2 linked regions of the Diaphorobacter ruginosibacter genome follow. The protein of the gene in region 1 interacts with the protein of each later gene in a pairwise test. Links are inferred from orthologs where the notes say so. Each region holds a gene or a part of one and is shown in the gene's direction. Other genes may lie near its edges. The genes, in order: rpe and eno.

The links.
Region 2: the proteins of rpe (region 1) and eno interact in binary tests that used the Escherichia coli proteins (3 or more experiments, as listed by UniProt). The link is inferred for Diaphorobacter ruginosibacter from one-to-one orthologs.

The regions. Positions count from the first base shown.
Region 1 is NZ_CP060714.1:353,597-364,844, forward strand. The notes cover bases 3,991-6,778. They hold rpe (ribulose-phosphate 3-epimerase), read left to right. Parts: upstream 3,991-4,938; coding sequence 4,939-5,619; downstream 5,620-6,778. Other genes in these bases: H9K76_RS01690 (site-specific recombinase), read right to left, coding at 3,991-4,437; apaG (Co2+/Mg2+ efflux protein ApaG), read right to left, coding at 4,434-4,841; H9K76_RS01705 (hypothetical protein), read right to left, coding at 5,706-6,068; H9K76_RS01710 (phosphoglycolate phosphatase), read left to right, coding at 6,278-6,778. Also shown: H9K76_RS01680 (YbdK family carboxylate-amine ligase), read right to left, coding at 1-966; H9K76_RS01685 (cation:proton antiporter), read right to left, coding at 956-2,215; more of H9K76_RS01690, read right to left, coding at 2,446-3,990; more of H9K76_RS01710, read left to right, coding at 6,779-6,979; H9K76_RS01715 (YegJ family protein), read right to left, coding at 6,998-7,513; H9K76_RS01720 (methyl-accepting chemotaxis protein), read right to left, coding at 7,552-9,306; H9K76_RS01725 (chalcone isomerase family protein), read right to left, coding at 9,581-10,153; trpE (anthranilate synthase component I), read left to right, coding at 10,584-11,248. UniProt on the Escherichia coli protein: Catalyzes the reversible epimerization of D-ribulose 5-phosphate to D-xylulose 5-phosphate.
Region 2 is NZ_CP060714.1:1,235,829-1,247,109, reverse strand. What follows is about bases 1-2,821. They hold eno (phosphopyruvate hydratase), read left to right. Parts: upstream 1-678; coding sequence 679-1,965; downstream 1,966-2,821. Other genes in these bases: H9K76_RS05720 (hypothetical protein), read left to right, coding at 2,500-2,821; H9K76_RS05725 (FtsB family cell division protein), read left to right, coding at 2,142-2,426; H9K76_RS05735 (DUF1330 domain-containing protein), read left to right, coding at 240-530; kdsA (3-deoxy-8-phosphooctulonate synthase), read left to right, coding at 1-167. Outside these bases: more of H9K76_RS05720, read left to right, coding at 2,822-2,988; Hsp33 family molecular chaperone HslO, read right to left, coding at 3,004-3,996; H9K76_RS05710 (gamma carbonic anhydrase family protein), read right to left, coding at 4,064-4,588; H9K76_RS05705 (ferritin-like domain-containing protein), read left to right, coding at 4,807-5,607; H9K76_RS05700 (EAL and HDOD domain-containing protein), read left to right, coding at 5,852-7,048; H9K76_RS05695 (TRAP transporter substrate-binding protein), read left to right, coding at 7,425-8,465; site-specific tyrosine recombinase XerD, read right to left, coding at 8,486-9,382; H9K76_RS05685 (tripartite tricarboxylate transporter substrate binding protein BugE), read right to left, coding at 9,470-10,432; H9K76_RS05680 (AEC family transporter), read left to right, coding at 10,608-11,281. UniProt on the Escherichia coli protein: Catalyzes the reversible conversion of 2-phosphoglycerate (2-PG) into phosphoenolpyruvate (PEP). It is essential for the degradation of carbohydrates via glycolysis.

The DNA.
Region 1 (11,248 bases):
GGCGTAGGGTGCGATGCGGTCCATGGTCTCGAGGATGTGGTCGCGCAGCTGCATGTGCGTGCCCGTGGGCGGATCGACGTAGACGGCATCGAGGCCGAAGCGACAGGCCTGGAAGCGGTTGTAGGTGTAGACGAGATAGTCGTCCTCCTCGGGCGTGAACGGCTGCTCCTCAAGGAACCAGGCGCCGAGCGACTGCACGTAGCCCGCGAGTGCGGCGGCGCGCTCGATGGTGAGCGGCGTGTCGAACACGCGGATCTCGATGGTGCCGTACTCGGGCTTGGGGCGGATGTCCCAGTAGAAGTCCTTCATGCTCTTGACCACGCCGGTGTGCGTCATCTTGTCGAAGTAGGACTCGAACTCGCTCCAGCGCAGCACGCAGGGCGCGCGGCCGGACAGCGGGAATGCGAATACCGAATTCAGGCGCGCGGAGTCGAATTGCGTGTCCTGCCCCTGCACGTAGGGGCTCGATGCCGACAACGCGATGCAGTGGGGGATGTAGCGCGACATGCGGTGCAGCATGAGCAGCGCGGCATCGGCATCGGGGCAGCCGATGTGCACATGCTGCCCGAAGATGGTGAACTGCTTGGTCAGGTAGCCGTAGAGTGCAGAGAGCTCGTGAAAGCGCGGCTTGTCGTAGATGCGCCGCTCGTGCCATTGCTGGAACGGGTGCGTGCCGCCGCCCACGACGGCGATGTTGAGCTTGTCCGCGCTCTTGACCAGCGCATCGCGGATCGGTGTGAGCTGGCTGATGACCTCGCTGCACGAATGGCATACGTCGGTCGAGATCTCGATCATGCTGTTCGTCATCTCGGGCACCACGCTGCCGGGCAGCGTGTTCTTGTGCATGAGGCGCAGCATGTCCTCGGCGTAGGGCGCGAGGTCATAGTCGTGCGTGTTCACGAGCTGCAGCTCGAGCTCCACGCCCAGCGTGAGCGGTTCGGAGTGGTGAAAGGCTTCAAGACTCACGTTGTTCCTCCCGTGCGGTGCCCGTGGGCAGCTCGGCCCAGGGCTTGTGGGTTTCGCCCGCGCGGTACAGCGCGACGGTGGCGATCACAGCGCCGAACACTTCCATGAGCAGGATGGTCGGCAGCGCGATGCGCGAGATGGCTTCGCCGGTGGATGCGGAGGCCGCCATGAACTGCGATGCGATGAGCAGCGCGATGGACGACATCGGCATCATCGCCGCGCCCACCCACACGGCCTGGCGCCAGCTGGCGCCGCTGCCGACATTGCCGATGCCGACGCCCAGTGCCTTGGCAACAAGGCGAACCGCAATCAATGCCAGCACGGTGCCCGCGATGGCGGCGCTCCAGTCCGCCTGCGCGGCCACGGTGGACACCAGCACGAACATCAGCATGGTGATCACCGACGACGCCGTACCGAGCTGCCTGGGCAGGGCCCAGGGTCGGGGATGCAACTGCTTGATCAGCATGCCCCCCAGCAGGGCGGCCAGCGGCGCAGAGCCTCCGAGGTGTGCCGCGACCGCCGTGCTCGCCGCGATCAGCGCGAGCACCATGATGGAGGTGTTCTCGCTCGACGGGCTCATGTAGCGCAGCGCAAGTCGGATCAGGCCGGAGAGCAGCGCGCCCACGACGATCGACACACCGAACATCACCATCACCGGTGGAACCGCCTCGAAGAAGCTGCTGCCGGGGCGGCTGAGCATCTCGGCGTGCGCGCCGCCGAACGTCAGCGCGTAGAGCGTGGACAGCGTCGCCAGCACGATCGCCCTGTCGGTGACGGGGCCGGCCGCGCGCGTATCGGCCACCACGCGCGTGACGACGGCAGGTGACGCCGCCATGGCCACGAGCGCGATCGGGCCGGCGGCCTCCCTCGGCACGTTCAGCCACAGCATGGTGAAGTACACGGCGAAGTAGGTGAGCGCGGATTCGGCGATGCTCTGCACGAGCACCATCGGGTTGTGCCGGAACCAGCGCCATGGAATGCGTCCGCCGGCATCGAACAGCACGATGGAGATGCCCAGTTCGATCAGGAACAGGCCAATGCCCTGCAGCGGCCAGACGGCGCCGCTGAAGCCGAGCAGTCCGGCCACCATGCCGACGATGGAATAACCCACCACCTTCGGCAGCCCCGTATGCCGGTACACGAGATAGCCGCAGGTGGATGCCACGGCCAGCAGCAGTGACCACTGCACCGTCGGCAGTCCCGCCGAGGGGCGCAGCCATTGTCCCCAGAAACTCATCAGCTCATTCATGTTCGCTGTCCTTGTGTCGATTGCCTCAGGGGCGCGCTATCCGCACCTGAGTCGAGCGGGGTGCGAAGAAGCCATCCCGGATGGCTTGCCGGGCAAGCCGCCGTGTCGTTGCCATGGCACAGAGAGCGGCCCTGCGTGCTCGGACGTCAGGCGAGAAGGGCCGCAGCCATTTGCCGCAGCGAACCCGCGCATGCGTTGCGCAAGTGTTCGCGGCGTGTCCGTGCACCATATCAGACGTTGGCGCGTGACGGAGCAAAAAAACTGAGTGGCGAATGGAATAGGCGTTGACGCAGCGCGCGATAGATGCGAGAGCGCTCGACGCCCGTCACGTTCTGCGCGCGCAGTGCGAGGCGGAAGGCGAGGTAGAAGCTCACGAGCACATTGAGCGCGCCGATGAACGGCAGCGTGGCCATGGACCACCAGAATGCGGACATGTGCATCACGTCGGGGCCGAGAGCCGAGGCCGCCGCAGCCATCTGGCCCGAGGACAGCGTGACGTGCCGCACATCGAGGCCGAGACCGAAGAACGCAGCGATCACGGGCACCAGGCCGAGCATGAAACCCAGCGAGATGTTGGCCGCGAGCCCCGACAGGTTGTTGCGCAGGAAGCGGGCGATGCGCATCGCCCGCTGCGCGCCGATCGAACGCGTGATGCGCGGGTTGTAGTGGATCGCAGCGTCTAGGCGGTGGAGCACGAACCAGTTCTCGACCCAGCCCGCAAAGATGCTCGAGGAGAACAGCAGCACGCCGGTGAACGCCGCGAACAGCAGCGAGCCGCCCCAGGGCTTGAGTGTGTCGATCACATGCAGCGCTTCCTTCTCGGTGATGGCCGGGTGACCGAACATCCTGGCCAGCAGCAGCGTGATGCCGAGCACGGCGGGAAACACGATCAGCACGTTGCCTAGCACCGCCGCCACCTGCGAGCGAACGAGATGCGTCACCTCGTCGACGAAGGCCTGCTCGCCGCCTTCGTCACCGATATTCTTGAGCTTGGCGGCCATGGCGGGCGCCGTCATCGCGGGCTGCTTGGTCGCCACGGTGAAGTGCAGCAGCTGCACCAGCACGAAGCTGACCGCGTAGTTCACCCCGGCCCAGAAGCCGCCCCAGAACGCGGAAAACGCGAACGTGTAGAGCCAGAACTTGATGAGCGTGGTGAATGCCATCACCAGGCCGCCTCCGGCCGCCTTCTTCACCATCGAGACGTATTCCGAGGGCGTGCGCGTGATGTAGTGCGAGCCGGTCTCGGCATTGCGCTCGGCCATCTTGGCGGCGAGCAGCGAGGAGTTGGCCGTGAGCAGCGCCCGCAGGCTGCGGCGCTCGAGGCCCACACCCACCAGCCGTGCCATCAGGCGCGTGGTGGCCACGGCCGGCTTGGGCGAGAGCAGACATTCGAGCAGTTCACGCACCCGCAGGATGCGGGCGCGCAGCTGGCGGATGCGGAACACGAGGCCGACGGAAATGCCGTTGTCCTCGAAATGGGTGTAGACCGAGTTGGCCGCATTGCGGCAGGCATCGAGGCGCTCGCGCAGGCGCGCCACGGTGGCGTCCAGGCGATTGCTGGTGCGAAGCGGATGCAGCACCTCGACGCGCAGGCTCTCCGCATCGCTCAGGAGTTCGTGGAACGGCTGCGCCTCACGCATCTCGTCGGTCATGCGCAGGCGCAGCTCGGGCGCAAAGCCCGTGGCGAGGATGTTGCCCGCGCAATAGGTGATGGCATCGGCCAGCGCATGGTGCCAGCGCGTGGCGCCCTCGGTCTGCTCATGCTCGGGCGTGAACACCGCACTCAGGCGGTTGAGCAGGTCTTCATCGAGCGCATTGAGCCAGCGTGCGTCGAACTCGCTGTGCAGGGCCGACATGAACAGCTCGGATGCATCGATCGTGTCGGGGTTGGTCGGCAGGAGCTTGTAGCGCAGGCGCTCCGCCAGCTCGCTGACCATCGATGTGCGCTGCGCGAAGCCGAAATCGGCCAGCAGCATGGTGATGTCCACCGACTGCATGATGGCTTGCCACCAGGCCTGCAGGCGCTCGCGCAGCACTGGCGACTGCTCCGCCAGGCCCACGAGTTCGGCCACCCGGCCGGCTGCTGCCTCGACGGATTGGCCGTCACCGCGGACCCAGTCGAGCAGCGCAATCAACTGCAGATTGCGCTGTGCGAGGGAGGCTTTGGGATCGACCGGTGCGAGGAGCTGGGAAAGGGACTTGTTCTCTGTGCTGTTTTTCAATGGAGCACTCGGTTGTTCAGTGAGGTGTCGGTGCTGCCGCCGCGCAGGGCCTCCAGCACGAACAGGGGAATGGGGCAGGTGAACTGCTCGCCGTCCTCGGCCACGCAGAAATAGCTGCCGTGCATGGTGCCGGACGTGGTGCGCAGCCGGCAGCCGCTGGTGTACTGGAAGGCCTCGCCCGGGCGCAACAGGGGTTGCTGGCCGACGACGCCCAGCCCCTTCACCTCCTCGGTGTGGCCGCGTGCGTCGTTGATGATCCAGTGGCGCGAGATCAGCTGCGCGGGCACGTCCCCCGTGTTGGTCACGGTGATGGTGTAGGCGAAGCCGAAAACTTCGTTGTCCGGATCGGATTGGTCTGGCAGGTATTCGGGGAAAACCTCGACCGCGAATTGGTATTTGGGCATGGCGGTATGGTATCGAAATTACGATTTTGTCCTCGTAGGACAGCCGAGATTCCGGCGGTGCGGGGCAAGGTCGGGACGCTGCTGCGACAATGGCGGCATGAGCTCCCAATTCCGCATCGCCCCCTCCATTCTCTCCGCTGACTTCGCCCGTCTGGGCGAGGAAGTGCGCGACGTGATCGCCGCCGGCGCCGACTGGATCCACTTCGACGTGATGGACAACCATTACGTGCCCAACCTGACGTTCGGCCCCATGGTCTGCCAGGCGCTCAAGCCCCATGCGAAGACCGCTGCCGGCGTGGCCGTGCCGGTGGATGTGCACCTGATGATCGAGCCGGTCGACGCGCTCGCGGCGGCGTTTGCCGATGCCGGTGCCGACTACATCAGCTTCCATCCGGATGCCTCGGCCCACGTGCACCGCAGCGTGCAGGCCATCAAGTCCAAGGGCGTGAAGGCCGGCCTGGTGTTCAACCCGGCAGCATCGCTCGACGTGCTGGACTGGATGATCGAGGAGATCGACCTCATCCTGATCATGAGCGTGAACCCGGGCTTTGGCGGCCAGAGCTTCATCGACTCCGCCCTGCGCAAGATCGAGGATGCGCGCAAGCGCATCGACGCGAGCGGCAAGGACATCCGCCTTGAAGTGGATGGCGGCGTGAAGGTCGACAACATCCGCCGCGTGGCCGACGCCGGCGCCGACACCTTCGTGGCCGGCAGCGCGATCTTCGGCAAGAGCGACTACGCCGCGGTGGTGCGGCAGATGCGCGAACAGCTGGCCTGACGGGGACGGCGCAAACCGCATGAATGCAACAGGAGGCGCCCCGGGCGCCTCCTGTTGCATTCAACCGCGAGGGCGATCAAGCCCGTTCAGTTGGGTGTGACGGTGGTCTCCGCGCGCAGCAGCAGGCCGCCACCCTCCACGGAGCCCGCAGCGGGCGTACCGCGCACACGTTCCTCGCAGGCTCGGCGGTCATCGGGCGTCTTGAACACGCCGCAGCGTGCGAGCGCATTGCGCTGCAGGGTGGCGTCGTCCGCGGTGGTCAGGGCGCCGGAGCGGGCGGCCTGTTTTGCGGCGGCCATTTCGCGCAGGCAGGCCTGGCGGTCGACGGGGCCATTGGCCGGGCACTTGTCACCCGCGCCTTGCGCGAACGTGGTGCCGGCCGCGCACAGCAGCAGAATGGCCGGAACCGTGCGCAAGGTGCTGGTAACTCGGGATGTGAAACGCATCATGGAACCTCCTGAAAAGTTATTCCATTGGATCTCCAATGGACCATCTGTTCTAGAGATCGAAGCTTACGGCGGGTATCCGCGCAATCTTGTCCGCTCGATTGTGTTCGCCGTGTCGGACAGGACGGACAATTGGCGGTTCGAGGGGATTTCCCATCCCGATTCACGTTTCCTATGAACAAGCACAACGGACAAGCAGAAAGGTAAGAGGTATGACCCTGGTTTCCGTGCCGCAATTGGTACAGCAAAGCACAGCCGCCATGATCGATCTGGATGGCACCATGGTGGACACCATCGGCGACTTCGCCAAGGCGGTGGATGCCATGCTCCAGGATCTGAGGCTGCCGGCCATCGATGCCGCGCGCATCGAGAACATGGTGGGGAAGGGGTCGGAGCATCTGCTGGTCTCGGTGCTCACCTGCGTGCTGGGCGAGAGAGGGCAGGAAGACGCGGCCGCACAGGCCGAAGCCCTCCTGCCGCAGGCGCTTGAAAGCTACCAAAGGCACTACGAGCGGATCAACGGACAGTACTCGCGTGCGTATCCGGGCGTGGTCGAGGGGCTGGAGGCGCTGCAGGCCCGGGGGCTGAAGCTCGCGTGTCTGACCAACAAGCCGACGGCATTCGCGATCGAGCTGCTGGCCGCCAAGGGGCTGCGGACGTATTTCAGCTGCGTGTTTGGCGGTGACGCGTTCGAGCGCAAGAAGCCCGATCCCATGCCGCTTCTCAAGACCTGCGAGGCGCTCGGAACGACGCCTGCGCAGACCTTGATGGTCGGGGACTCCAGCAATGATGCGCGAGCAGCGCACGCGGCGGGCTGCAAGGTGGTGCTGGTGACCTACGGCTACAACCACGGCGAGCCGATCCGCGGCGTCGATGCGGACGGCTTTGTGGACTCGCTTGCGGAACTGGCCTGAGTCGGCCCGGAATGATGCTCAGTCGTCGCAGGACAGGCCGTATTGCTTCTTGAAGGCGGCCGCGCTGCTGGCGGATTCCCTGGTCAGCAGGGCGCAGGCGGTGAAGTTGCCCATCATCCGGCCCTTGGCCTCGTCCATGTACAGCCAGTCGACGATCTGCGTGCGTGCGAAGCTGACTTCATCGCCCGCCGAGTACTTGCGCACCAGCCGGGGCGTATTGCCGAGCGTGGCGGTGAAGCGGTCGCCCTCCTGCTCGAAATCGGTCACCCAGAAGTACTCGGTGTTTCTCCCGTCGGACAGGCCCACCTTGAGCGCGTAGTTGTCCGTGCCGTCGGCCGGGTTGGCGGCCTTCTTCAGGAATTCGGAGAGGGTCTTGCGCGCCTTGTCGAAGGCCTTCTGCATGGCCGGGTCCTCGTCCTTCATGGTGACGATCTCGTCGCGCGCGGCCTTCTCGGAGAGGTCCTTGGCCTGCACGAGCGGCGCGGCGAGCGCCAGCGCTGCCGCGGCGCACAGGATCCATGGGTGCTTCTTCATTGTCATTCCTTGCCCTCGGGTGGTGCGTGTTCGCGCTCTCAGAAGCTCTCCCAGTGGTCATGGGCGTCGGCTGCAGCATTGCGGTCCTTGTTGCGCTGCACGGATGCCATCACCGGGGACACCGGAACCGCAGTTCCCTGGCTGTTCCGCTGCGTGAGCGATGCCGGGGCGGTTCTTGCGGGCGGGGCTCGGTGGCTCTCCGCAGCGAGCGAAGCTGGCTTGCGCAGAGGCAGCGCCTGCGAGCGCTGTTCATGTTCCTGCGAGATCCGGAACACGGCGACAGCCTGCACCAGCTGAGCGGCCTGGGTCTTCAGGCTGTCGGCTGCCGCGGCGCTTTCCTCGACCAGCGCTGCATTCTGCTGCGTCGCGTGGTCCATCTGCGTGATGGCCTCGCCGACCTGGCTCACGCCGGCGCTCTGCTCGCTGCTGGCCGCGCTGATCTCGCCCATGATGTCGGTGACGCGGCGGATGGCCGTGACCACTTCGGTCATCGTCGCGCCGGCCTTGTCCACGAGGAGCGTGCCTTGCTCGACGCGCTCCACGCTGGCCGTGATCAGCGCCTTGATCTCCTTGGCGGCTTCCGCGCTGCGCTGTGCAAGGCTTCGCACCTCGCCGGCAACCACGGCGAAGCCCCGGCCCTGTTCGCCCGCGCGTGCGGCCTCCACGGCGGCATTCAGCGCCAGGATGTTGGTCTGGAAGGCTATTCCGTCGATCACACCGATGATGTCGGCGATCTTGCGGCTCGAATCGTTGATGCCCTTCATGGTGTCCACGACCTCGGCCACGACCTGGCCGCCTTCGACCGCCACGGAACTGGCGTTCATGGCGAGGTGGTTGGCCTGGCGCGCGTTGTCGGCGTTCTGGCGTACCGTGGACCCGAGCTCCTCCATGGATGCCGCGGTCTCCTCGAGTGCGCTGGCCTGCTGTTCGGTGCGCACGGAGAGGTTGTTGTTGCCCTCCGAGATTTCCGTGCTGGCGATGGCCACGCTTTCCGCGTTGGCGCGCACACCGGATACCAGTTGCGAGAGGTTGCTCTGCATGTGCTGCAGCGCCTGCAGCAGGCGCGCGGCCTCGTCCTTGCCATCGGCGTCAATGGGCTGCGTGAGATCGCCCTCCGCAATCTGTCCCGCACGCTGTGCGGCGAGCTGCAGGGGGCCGGTGATGGAGCGTGTGAGCAGGTAGGACAGCACAATGCCCAGCAGCAGTGCCACGATGGTGGCGGCGATGACGATCCGGCGCCCTTGCGTGGCCTTCTGCTCGGCCTCGTCTCGGGTGCGTTCGTAGAGCATCAGCTGCCTTTCCTCCATGCGGTCGATGGCGCCGATGTAGGCCTCGGCCAGCGGCCGGAGCTCGCGCTCTACTGGGTCCGAGACATCCTGGCCAGCGCTGTGCTGGCTGAGCAGTGTCTCGCGTACCTTGCGATAGGCCTCACGTGCCGTGTCGACCTGCTTGAGCAGTTCCGCTCCTTCGCCGGAAACCAGGTCCACCAGGGTCTTGCGGGCGATGTCGGTGGCTTCGACGGTCTTGCGGATGTCTTCCTTCCAGCTCGGAAGGTTCCCGATATCCGAGTCGAGCAGCGCGGTTTGCGTGCGCAGCCAATTCTGTTCTACGGCGTCATGCCACTTGATGGCCGCGCGAAGGCGGTCGTTGTCCACCGTGGTGAGCTGGCGCGTGGTGTCGGCAAGCTCCTGCAGTCGCCACACACCCATGCCGGCAATCACCAGCGTAATCAAGAGAATCAGGCTGAAGGCAAAGCCCAGGCGCACACCTACCTTGGCGTTGGCAAATTTCATCAAGCAGTTCCTCCGGGCAGACGTCGAGGGCGGGAAGCCCCCGATTTGGCAATAGTTTCTAACAATAAACGCAAATTGAAAAACGCGCGACGGTGCGAATCTGAGGCTTTTTGGAGACATGGCCCGCCGTGACGGAGCATGTCTCCCTGGCTGCCGACGACGGCCGTACGTGCCGTGCGCAGTTTTACTGCTGAATTCGCTCCAATACGCTCATCGTGCAATTCAATTGGCGATTATTTGTCAATTTATGTCATTGCCTGCCAGTCCTGCCATGTCAAGCGGGTTTGCCGAGCAGGGCGTCCTTCAGTTTCCAGTCGGCGGGCTGCGGTCCCAGCCAGATGCCCAGGAGCGCGTTGAAGAATTCCGGCTCCTTGAACGGCTCGCCCTGCTTCTGGTCGCGCACGGTGATCACCGTGCCGGTGCCGGGCAGCCAGTCCACCATGAACTGGTCCCCCGCGAGCAGCTTCTTGTGCTCGGAGAAGATCTGGCTCATGCGCAGCACGCCGGGAACCAGCTTGGAGAAGGCGGCCTTGTCCATGTTGTCCTCCATGCCGCGCGAGAACAGCTTGCCCAGCTCGGCGGAATCGATGTCACGCAGCATGTGGACCACCAGCCGCTTCTTGCCTGATTGGGCGAACACCTCGGCCGGGGCGTGCGCTGCCTTTTCGAGGTAGAGCGCGGCCGCATAGACCTTGAAGACGGCCTTGTAGCGGATGCCGGCGCCGTTGAGTTCCAGTGGGGTCTGTTGCACCTGCAGCGTGGACGGGAACTTGACGCCGGCCACTTCAATGGAGTCGGCTGCGCCGGCCCACGGCGAAATCGACCAGGCCAGGGGGCTCAGCACCATGGCGCGACGGATGGAGGAGGTCATCATTGTCTCCGTGATGAAAAAGAACGGTCGTGCTTTTGTATTAACAGTGTGAAACAAAATGAGAGGTGCATCCACAGGGTTTTCTCGCGGTCCGAGGCCGTTTTTCCCCGGGATTCCGTGTTCCACCCTCCCTATTCAGTGCATGCGCCACGAAATGTCATCGAGACTTGCTACACTGATGCTCATATGTTCATTCATCGCATTTCGATTGCAGGTTCTGGAGACCGGGGAGCTTGGCCCTGGCGTAAGCCTGCGCCATCGATGTCGTGACAGCACCTGGGGCACCCCCGGCGTGCGCCCGTCGCTTCCCCCGAGGAAGCGGAAAAATGAATGAACCCGCAACACATCCCCACACCGCCATGTACAGAGCGCGGATCACCTGTGTTGCAGAGCTGGGAACTCTCCTGTGATCACAGAACTTGAATTCAAAAGCCTGGCCGCCGACGGCTACAACCGCATCCCGCTGATCGCGGAAGCCTTTGCGGATCTCGAAACCCCTCTCTCGCTGTACCTCAAGCTGTCGCACGCACGCGGCGACGGCACGAACAGCTTTCTGCTCGAATCCGTGGTGGGCGGAGAGCGCTTCGGGCGCTACAGCTTCATCGGCCTGCCCGCGCGCACGCTGCTGCGCGCCAGCGGCTTCGGCAGTGCCGCAAGGACCGAGGTCGTCACCGACGGCAAGGTGGTGGAGGCGGCAGGGGGCAACCCGCTCGACTTCATCGCCGACTACCAGAAGCGCTTCAAGGTGGCCCTGAGCGCAGGCCTGCCGCGCTTCTGCGGGGGCCTCGCGGGCTACTTTGGCTATGACGCGGTGCGCTACATCGAGAAGAAGCTGGAGAACAGCTGCCCGCCCGATGCGCTGGGCTGCCCCGACATCCTGCTGCTGCAGTGCGAGGAGGTCGCCGTCATCGACAACCTGTCGGGCAAGCTCTATCTCATCGTCTACGCGGATCCCGCGCAGCCCGAGGCCTATTCCAGGGGCAAGAAACGCCTGCGCGAGCTGAAGGAGCAACTGAAGTATTCGGTGAGCGCGCCCGTCGTGCGAGCCACCGAGCACCATCCCGCCGAACG
Region 2 (11,281 bases), 890 kb from region 1 along the record:
GTGTGGCCGGGGTGTTCATGGAGACCCATCCAGACCCGTGCAATGCGCTCTCCGACGGCCCGAATGCGGTTCCGCTCAAGCACATGAAGGCATTGCTCGAAACGCTGGTGGCGCTCGATGACGTCACCAAGCGCAACGGCTTCCTGGAAAACCACTTCGAAGCCTGATCCCGCAACCCGATCTCCCTCCAACGCCATCCATCAGCCTGTTTTCATTTCCATAAGAAAAGAGACAACGACATGCCAAGCGGATACGTCATCGCCACCGTTCAGGTCACCCGGCCCGAGCAGTACGAGGAATACAAGAAGTGGTCCACGGCCGCCATGCAGGCGCACAACGCCGAACTCTGCGTTCGCGGCGGCCAGGTGGAAGTGATGGAAGGTGATTGGAATCCCGAACGCGTGGTGGTGCTGAAGTTTCCGAGCTTCGATGCCGCCAGGGCGTTCTATCACTCGCCCGAATACGGCCGGGCGCGCGCCGCACGCGAAGGTGCGGCGATCATGCGCCTGATCTGCGTGGAAGGCGTGTGATCCCCACCGTGAGAATCGATGCCGCAACAAGCCATGCCAGCCGCCATCCTTTCTCGACCTGCCATGCCGGAGCCCGCACGGCTTCATCGCGGCACCTCCGGCGTGTTGTTGTTCATTTCCCCGTTTTCAAACTCTCTTAGGATCATTCATGAGTGCCATCGTTGACATCGTAGGCCGCGAAGTGCTGGACAGCCGCGGCAACCCCACAGTTGAATGCGACGTGCTGCTGGAATCCGGCGTGATGGGCCGTGCGGCCGTGCCGTCGGGCGCATCCACGGGTTCGCGCGAAGCCATCGAGCTGCGTGACGGCGACAAGAGCCGCTACCTGGGCAAGGGCGTGCTCAAGGCCGTGGAACACATCAACACCGAGATCTCCGAAGCCGTGCTGGGCCTCGATGCGTCCGAACAGGCCTTCCTGGACAAGACCCTGATCGACCTCGACGGTACCGACAACAAGGGCCGCCTGGGTGCGAACGCCATGCTGGCCGTGTCGATGGCCGTGGCCCGCGCAGCCGCTGAAGAATCCGGCCTGCCGCTGTACCGCTATCTCGGCGGCATGGGCGCGACGCAGTTGCCCGTTCCGATGATGAACGTGATCAACGGTGGCGCGCACGCCAACAACAGCCTCGACCTGCAGGAGTTCATGATCATCCCCGTGGGCGCTCCTTCGTTCCGCGAAGCCGTGCGCTGGGGCGCCGAAGTGTTCCACGCACTCAAGAAGATCATCCACGACAAGGGCATGAGCACCGCCGTGGGCGATGAAGGCGGTTTCGCGCCCTCCGTGGAAAACCATGAAGCCGCGATCCAGCTGATCCTCCAGGCCATCGAGAACGCCGGCTACACCGCCGGCGAGCAGATCGTCCTGGGCCTGGACTGCGCTGCCAGCGAGTTCTACAAGGATGGCAAGTACGTGCTCGAAGGCGAAGGCGGCCTGCAGCTGACGGCCGAACAGTGGACCGACATGCTCGCGACCTGGGTCGACAAGTACCCGATCATCTCCATCGAGGACGGCATGGCCGAAGGCGACTGGGACGGCTGGAAGCACCTGACCGAGCGTCTGGGCGGCAAGGTCCAGCTGGTGGGCGACGACCTGTTCGTCACCAACACCAAGATCCTGAAGGAAGGCATCGACAAGAAGATCGCCAACTCCATCCTCATCAAGATCAACCAGATCGGCACGCTGACCGAGACCTTCGAAGCCATCGAGATGGCCAAGCGCGCGGGTTACACCGCCGTGATCTCGCACCGCTCGGGCGAGACCGAGGACTCGACCATCGCCGACATCGCCGTGGGCACGAACGCGGGCCAGATCAAGACCGGTTCGCTGAGCCGCTCGGACCGCATGGCCAAGTACAACCAGTTGCTGCGCATCGAGGAAGACCTGGGCGACATCGCGTTCTACCCTGGCCGCGCTGCGTTCTACAACCTGCGCTGATCGCCGGGCCGGAGGCCAACACGTTGTAACAACGGGTTGGCCCCGTCAGCACGCGGCACCCCATGGGCGCGTTATCCTTCGCGGTGACGCCTTGCCGGGGTCGCCGTGGTTGTGTTTCAACAACAGTCTGCGTGTACCATCCGTCCAAGGCCCCTACCGCTGCATCCACCTAGTCCATGAGCACACGCATTGTTCCGCTGATTCTCTTGCTGCTGCTCTTGCTGGTCCTGACCCAGCTGCTCAGCGGCCGCGGCAGCGTCGAACACGTGGCCAACATGCGACAGCAGATTGCCGAGCAGAAGGACGCCAATGACAAGGCCCGAGCGGAAAACGAACGCCTGAGCGCGGAAGTCTCCGATCTCAAGGAAGGCATGGACATGGTCGAGGAAAAGGCACGCAGCGAGCTTGGCATGGTCAAGCCGAACGAAATCTACGTGCATGTCGCTCCCTCCAGGCGCTGATCAGCCTCCCCCCGCCTCCCGCCGCATTCCTCTGCCGCTTCGCATTTCCTTCTGGGGAGTCGATGCCGGCCTCATGGCAGACGCACTGCAATCCCATGCGGATCTTCAGCCGGGCTGGAGCGAGCGGATCGCCATTCATGCCCACTGCTTCGATGCCCTGCAGCAGCCCGGTGCCATGCGCTGTGAGCAGCAGCGTGCGCAACTCGGCCAATGGCTGGCGCATGAGCTCAAGACCTTCGATCAGCCGCACCTGTCGCTGCTGGTGCCGGTGCAGTCGCCCAACTTCCATGCCAACGAGCTGGCCCTGCGCAGTGCCCTCACCGACTCCATGATGGGGTTCCAGGTGCTGTATGGCGCCACACTGCAGGAGCGACTGCGCAACGCGGCCAATGCCATCGCACTGACCGCCAGGGCCTTGCTGCCGTCGAGTGAAAGCGCGCACTTCGCGATCACCGACATCGCCAAGCCCACGCATCCGCGCATGCGTGCCTGGTCGTGCGAGAAATGCAGCGACCCGGAGTGCGAGCACAAGCTGTTTTCCGGCCTGGCGGCGACGGCCTAAGCCGGAAACACGCTCTTACTGGATGTTGTTCGATGCGGGAGGCTGCTTCTCACGCCCGGTGAAGAGCTGCGCCGCATCCACGGAGTCGTAGCGGTACTGCTTTCCGCAGAATTCGCAGCCCACCTCGACGAGTCCGCGCTCGTCGATCACGCTCTGCACTTCCTCTTCACCCAGGCCGCGCAGCATGTTGCTCACGCGCTCACGGCTGCAGGTGCAGGCAAAGCGCGGGCCGTCGTCGCCCTGCAGGGGCACGAAGCGCAGGACCTTCTCCTCCCAGAACAGGCGGCGCAGGATGGTGTCCACGTCCAGGGTCAGCAGCTCGTCGCGCGTGAGGCTGGCTGCAAGCGTGGAGATGCGGTTGTATTCCTCGTTCACGTCCATCTGGTCGGCATCGACATCGGCACCCTGCGCAGCCTCCAGGTTGGCCTCGCCCTTGACCGGCATGCGCTGGATCAGCAGGCCGGCCGCCACCTGGTCGTTCGCCGCCAGCACCAGCGTGGTGTCCAGCTGCTCGGAGTGGCGCATGTACTGCTCCAGCACATCGCTGAGCTTCTCCAGCTTCTGGCCGTGCTCGCCATTGAGCGGCACGATGCCCTGGTAGGGCTGCTGCCCGGGCAGGCGCGTCTTGGGATCAAGCGTGATCGCGCAGCGGCCCTTGCCGTTCACGTTCACCAGCGACGACAGGCTGGTCATCTCCTCGGTGACCGTGCCCGGAATCGTCGCCGTGGCGCGCAGGCTCAGATCGGACTGCACCTCCGCCACGGCCAGCTTGACCGGACCATCGCCCTGGATCTGAAAAATCAGCGCCCCCTGGAACTTGATGTTGGACTGCATGAGCACGCCTGCGGCGGCCATCTCGCCGAGCAGTTCGCGCACGGCGGGGGTGTAGTTGCCGGTTTCCGTGTTGGCCGCGCGGCGGCTCAGGATTTCGGTCCACGCATCCGTGAGCCGCACGATCATGCCGCGAACCGGCAGGCCATCAAACAGAAACTTATGGAGTTCTGACACTCGTACTCTTTCTAAAAACAACTCCGAGGCGGCACCTGGCCAAGCCTGCATGCACCTGCGGAGTCCATCAACCAATCTTGCGCAGCCCCTTCTTGAAGCGGTGCGCGTTTTCCACGTAACGCCGCGCGCTCTCGCGCAGCCCTTCCATCTGCTCGGGAGACAGCTGCTTCACCACCCGTGCCGGGCTTCCGAGAATCATGGAGCCGTCGGGAAATTCCTTGCCCTCGGTCACCAGCGATCCCGCGCCCACCAGGCAGTTCCTGCCGATCTTCGCCCCGTTGAGCACGACGGCCCCGATGCCGATCAGCGACTCATCGCCAATGGTGCAGCCATGCAGCATGACCTGATGGCCCACCGTGACGTTCGCACCGATGGTCAGCGGCACGCCATGGTCGGCGTGCAGCACGCTTGCATCCTGGATGTTGGAGCCCGCACCAATGGTGATCGTGTCGGTGTCGCCACGCACCACGGTGCCGAACCAGACGCTGGCGTTCTCGCCGAGCTTCACGTCGCCCATCACTTGCGCGCTGTCCGCAATCCAGGCCGATTCGGGCACGCTCGGTGCCATGCCATCCAGTTCATACATTGCCATGGGGGTTTGTCTCCTGAGACTCTTGTGGGATAGGGATTCCATAGGGAACCTCTGCAAAACTCCCTGCCATCGTCTGAACACGGCCTCGGGCGATCCGCGGCGTTGTCTTTTTCGTCAATAGCTACGGCTATTGCCTTCAAAAGACGCCTTGCGGCTCATCCCGATCCGCGTCCAGCCGATTGGCGAGGGTTTTGCAGAAGCTCCCTAGAATTGTAAGTATGGAGCTACGTCAACGAGCATTGCAGGTCTTGTGCCTGACAGACCCTGAGCAGAAATCAGCCCAGACGCTGGACATGTATGTCCACGCCGCGCAATTTTCAATAGATGCGCAGGCCGTGCTCGCGCCGCCACCGGGCATCGATCTTCCGGGCCGCCCCGAGCGGCCGGTCCTTTTGAAGCACACCGAAGTGGGCAGACGCTCACCCGCAACACCCGAAGGCCGGGCCGTGCTCATGCACGCCATCGCCCATATCGAATTCAATGCCATCAACCTGGCGCTGGATGCCATCTGGCGCTTCGAGGACATGCCCGGGCCGTTCTACCTCGACTGGCTCCGGGTGGCCGGCGAGGAGGCCAAGCATTTCCGCCTGCTGCGGGACCACCTGCGCGACATGGGCCATGACTATGGCGACTTCCCCGCGCACCAGGGGCTCTGGACGATGTGCGAGAAGACCGCGGGCGACATCGTGGCGCGCATGGCGCTGGTTCCGCGCACGCTCGAGGCGCGCGGCCTCGATGCCACGCCCTTGATCCAGAAGAAGCTGCGCCACATCGGGGCACCGGACGCCCTGGCGGCCGCGGCCATCCTCGACATCATCCTGGAAGAAGAAATAGGTCATGTCGCCATAGGTAACCACTGGTATCGTTGGTTGTGCAGTCGTGACGGACACGAACCGCTGACCCATTTCGCCGAACTCACCCGCGTCTACGAGGCCCCTCGTCCGAAACCCCCACTGAATGAGGCGGCGCGACGCGCTGCTGGCTTCAGCGATGAGGAATTGCTCTGGCTGAACCACTAGAATCGCCTTGACTTTGGTCAATCAGTAATTGATTGTTGATAAATTGAATCAAAGGTTTACAGAGCGGATACACGACAATCGAAACAATCATTCCTACAATTCACCTCGATTTGCTAATAGATCGCGCAGCCTTGACGCTGAACCCTCGTCCCTGACGAGCCGGTTCCGCGCCCCAACAAACAGCATGTACACAGTCCCGATGTCTCCGTCCATTGCGCCTCAAGGCAATCCATCCGTTGGAGCCTTGATTGCCCGACAAGCCATCGTGGATGCGGAAGGACGTGTCATCGGGCACGAACTGTTCAACCGCTCCCGAAATCACGCCGCGCATACGGCGGCCAGCGACATGATGCTGGCGCTTACCGCCCTCTCCCACGCCGGCCTGCAGGAGCTGATGGGCGAGACGCTGATCTTCGTGAACTGCACGCATGAGAGCCTGGCCCAAGGGCACCTGATGCTGCTCGACCCCGCCAAGGTGGTCCTCGAGATTCCACCGCTGGGCCATACGGCCACCGAGGAAGTGCGGACGCGCCTGCCGATTCTCCAGTCGCTGCATGAGCGCGGGTTTCGCCTCGCATTCAACCATTCGGTGCTCGAGTCGGCCTATGCTGCCTGGCTGCCGCTGGCCGACTTCATCAAGCTCGACGTGTCGAGCCTGCGCATCGAGCAGACCATGGTGTTGGCGAAATATGCGCTGCGCGAAAGCGGCGCGAAGCTGATCGCAGAGAAGATCGAAACCGCGCACCAGCTCGAACTGCTCAGCGAACTGGGCGTGCGGATGTTCCAGGGCTACTGGCTTTCCCGCCCGCAGCTGATGGAAGCGCGGCTCGTGTTTCCCAGCACGGAGAGCGTGACAAGGCTGCAGGGACTGCTGCGACAGCAGGCAGACACCCAGGAGATAGAGTCGCTGGTCAAGCGGGATGCCGCCATGGGTTTCAACCTGCTGCGCCTGGCCTTCACGTCGGGCCTGCTGCCCGCGGGTGGGCCCCAATCCATCGAGCATGCAATCCGCCTGTTGGGCCACAAACGGCTCACTTGCTGGGTCAGCCTGCTGCAGAATTTCCGCGTCACGTCCGAGGAGCCACAGGCCGCCTCCCGGCACGCTGTCGAGCAGGGCCGCTTCATGGAACTGCTGGCCAAGGCCCAGCAGCTACCGCAGTCCGTCAGCGATCAGGCATTTCTTGTGGGGATGATCACGCAGCTGGACCATCTGCTGGACATCCCGCTGGCCTCCATCATCGACCTGCTGCACATGCCACAGGGAGTGCGCGACGCGGCGCTGCAGCAAACGGGCTACCTCGGTGCGTTGCTGGCGCTCGCCCAGGCCTGCGAGGCCGGGGAAGAGGCGGAGCAGCTGCAGTCTGCCGCAGCGCTGGGCCTTTCCTGGCAGCAGTTGAGTGAGGCCCACAGGCTGGCGCAGGACTGGGCCAGCCCCACCTGAAAGCGCCTGCACGCTATCGGTGCGCGCTCATCGCCGAACGTGATTGCCGCCAAGACTTGTCATCATTTCTAAACACATGATCCGGAGGTCAAGCCCTCATGCGGATCAAACAACATGCAAACAAAAAAATAATTCCGTGGAATCTGCTGAAATAAACTGACAAAAGTTGCAAATTTGGACATCCTGCACCTTTTTGACAGTGCGTTTTCAACCATTCCACCGGCCTGAAAAGCCGGTATCGGAACGCGAGGCGTCGTGCGTTCGGGCTCGAAGAGTTTGCAAGCTGAAAACCCATAAAACATGTCGCGTGAACGCGCCGCCAAGTGTGGTGCTTGCGGTCGGTCGCGCGCAACCAGCAACTTCGGGACTACCGCTCATGGCCGACCGCAATACCTACGCAACGCCTGCCCATCCATCGCGCCGCGATGCCCTCCTTCAGTTGGGCGCCCTTGCCGGCGCGGGCCTGACTGCCTCGTGGCCTCACCAGGCTCTGGCCGCTCCGGTTCAGCTCAAGATTGCCGGAGCCTACACCGATGCGCTCTTTCACACCCAGAACCTGCAGCAGTTCGCGCGCGAGGCAAACCAGTCGAGCCAGGGTGCCCTGCAGCTCGAGGTGGTCAGCAACTCCAAGCTGATGCCGATGAACGAGGTGCTGCCCGCCCTGAGCAAGGGCGAGCTGGCGATCGGCGAGATCTTCATGTCCAACTTCAGCAAGCAGTACCCGCTGTTTGCCATCGATTCACTGCCATTCATTGTTCACAGTTTCGATGACGCGCGGCGCCTGTGGGAGCACACCCGCGCGCCCACCGAGGCGCTGCTCAAGAAACAGGGCATCCGCGTGCTCTACGCCGCGCCCTGGCCCGGCCAGGGGCTCTTTGCCCGCAATGCCATCGGCAAGCTCGATGACGTGAAGGGCCAGAAATTCCGCGTCAACAACGATGCGACCAAATACATCGCCGAGGTGGCCGGAGCAACGCCCGTCGACATTCCCGCGAACAACCTGGCCAAGGCCATCCAGGCAGGCCAGATCGACGTGATGGTGACGTCCAGTACCACGGGCGTGGACAGCCAGTCCTGGAATGCCATGGGTGTCTTCATCGACATGCGTGCCTGGATTCCCAAGAACATCATCTGCATGAGCGAGCAGGTCTTTGGCAAGCTGCCGGAGGCGGCTCGCACCGCGCTCGACAATGCCGCCAGACAGGCCGAGGTGCGCGGCTGGCAACTGGCCAAGGATGCCGACAATGCGGCCCAGAAGGTGCTTGCAGAACGCGGCACGAAGATCTCCGGCCCCACCTACGAGCTGCGCCACAAGCTCGACCAGTTGGGCGAGCGCTTCGCCCGTGATTGGTCCGGCAAGGCAGGCGTGGAAAGCGCGAACGCGCTGCTCAGCTACTACTTCGCCAAGAAGCCCTGACCCTCATGCACCAGCCACCGTCAGCCGCGCGGGTGGTGGTCGGCATGCAGCTGCTTGAGTCGCTCGCGCGCCACATGGGTGTAGATGGTGGTCGTGGAAATGTCCGCGTGCCCCAGCAGCAGCTGCACCACGCGCAGGTCGGCCCCGTGGTTCAGCAGATGGGTGGCGAAGGCGTGGCGCAGTGTGTGCGGTGAAAGCGGCGACGTGATGCCCGCGAGTTGCGCGTGCTTCTTCACGATCACCCAGAACATCACGCGCGTCATGGCCGCGCCGCGCTGGGTGACGAACAGGTCGTCGGTCTGCTGCCCTCCCAGGATGGCACCGCGGCTGTCCGCGAGATAACGCTCGATCCAGCGCGCGGCCTCTTGCCCGAAGGGCACGAGGCGTTCCTTTCCGCCCTTGCCGGTGATGCGCAGCACGCCCTCGTTCAGCCCCAGGTGGAAGGTCTTGAGCGTGACGAGCTCGCTCACGCGCAGGCCGCTTGCGTACATCAGCTCCAGCATGGTGCGGTCGCGCAGGCCGAGCATGCTGTCCACGTCGGGCGCACCGAGCAGCGCCTCGACCTGCTGCTGCGACAGGGTCTTGGGCACGCGCAGCGGTTGCCGGGCCGCCTGCAGCCGCACCGTTGGGTCCACTGTGATGCGGCCCTCGCGCAGCGCCCAGTGAAAGTAGCGGCGAAAGACCGTAAGCCGCCGGTTGGCCGACGTGGCCCGCGTCTCGTCATGGCGTGCGGCGAAATAGCCGTTCAGATGCTCCTCGCTCGTCCGGTCGAGCGAGACGGGCGCATCCTGACCGGCAAGCCATGCCGCATACAGCTCCAGGTCGCGCCGGTATGCCGCCAGCGTATTGCGGGACAGCCCGTCCTCGAGCCAGAGGGCGTCTATGAACTGGTCTATGGCGTTCTGGCTTTCTGACATCGAGCGAACATAGCACGTAAAAACGCCACCCCAGGGAGTGGCGTTTCCGTTTCTATCAGAGGATCTCGATAGTATCCGTCTGCCGGCTCAGTCGAGCGTCAGCTTCTGCTTCTTCACGACCTCCTTGTAGACCTCGAACTCGGCCTTGATCTGCTGCGCAAACTGCTCGGGTGTATTGGCAACGATGATCGAGCCGGTATCTTCGATGCGCTTGCGCACGGCCGGATCTTCCAGCGACTTGCGCGTAGCCTCGTTCAGCTTGTCGACCATGTCCTTGGGCATACCCTTGGGGCCCAGGATGCCGTAGTAGGCCAGGCGGTTGACGGGCTCGAGCCCCACTTCCTTGAAGGTTGGCACATTGGGCAGTTCCTTCAGGCGCGTTGGTGCGGACACCACGATCGGCACCAGCTTGCCGGCCTTCACGAAGGGCAGCGCGGACGGCAGGTTGTCGAAGATGATCGGCACCTGGCCGGCCACCACGTCATTGAGCGCAGGGCCCGCACCACGGTAGGGAATGTGCGTCACGAAGGTGCCGGTCAGGCTCTTGTACAACTCCATCAGCATGTGGCCGATGCCGCCCGTGCCCGAAGACCCGTACGAATACTTGCCGGGGTTCTTCTTGAGCTCGGCGATGAAGCCGGCATAGTCCTTGGCCGGGAAGCTGGGATTCACCGCGATGATGTTGGGCGTCGCGGCGATGTTGATGATCGGCGTGAAATCGGTGATCGGGTTGTACGGCGTCTTGGTGTTGATCGCAGGATTCGCGGCCGTCGTCGACACGGTCGCCACGCCCAGCGAATAGCCGTCGGGTGCCGAGCGCGCCGTTTCCGTCGCACCGATCAGGCCGCCGCCCCCGCCCTTGTTGTCCACGATGACCGGTTGGCCCAGGGTCTTGCCCAGCGGATCGGATATCACACGCGCGATGATGTCGGTCGTGCCACCAGGCGCAAATGGAACCACCAGACGGATCGGTTTGGTGGGATATCCATCTGCAAATGATGTGCCAGCGGCCATTGTGAGAGCCAAGGCCATCAAGTGTCGGCGTTGCATATGAGAAGCTCCTCGCAGTCGGTTCAAAGAATTGGATTTCGATGCTAAACGGATGAACCCTCCACCGGGTTTGCTTTTTGGCCCATATTCATCGGGATTTCCCCGATGCCGCGACTGAGCGTGTTCCAGGCTCCGCGCATCACCGGATTCCGCACCATGGCAACCGAGTCCCGCTATGCTGCGCCCCGTGAACTACGCTCAACTGCTGCTGCCGGATTTTTCGCTGATCCTGCTGGGTTTCCTGATCTGCCGCCACACCTTGCTGAACCGCCCGGTCTGGCAATCGGTGGAGATGCTGGTCTACTACCTGCTGTTTCCGACGCTGCTGTTCCAGTCGATCCTCAAGAGCCCCATCCAGCTCGACGCCGCATCGGGCCTGGTTGGCGCCGCCATCGCCCTGGGCGCGCTGGCCGTTGCGATGTCGTACTGCCTGCCCTGGGTGCCGTTGCTCGGCAAGCGCATCGACCGGCGCGATCATGCCGCTGCGGCGCAGGTGGGCTTTCGCTTCAACTCCTACATCATGCTGGCGCTCTCCGACCGCCTGCTGGGCGCCCAGGGCCTGTTGATGATGGCGATGATGATCGGCATCTGCGTGCCGCTGTTCAACATCGCCGCCGTGTGGCCGATGACCCGTGGCTCCGGCCGTGGCTTTCTGGGTGAGCTGGTGCGCAACCCGCTCATCATCGCCACCATTGCGGGCCTGGTCTGCAACTTCGCGGGCCTTTCCATTCCTGCATGGATCGAGCCCGTTTTCACGCGCATCAGCGCGGCATCGCTGGCGCTCGGCCTGATGGCCGCGGGCGCGGGTCTGCAGCTCGGAGAACTGCGGCGCAACAGGGGCCTGAGCCT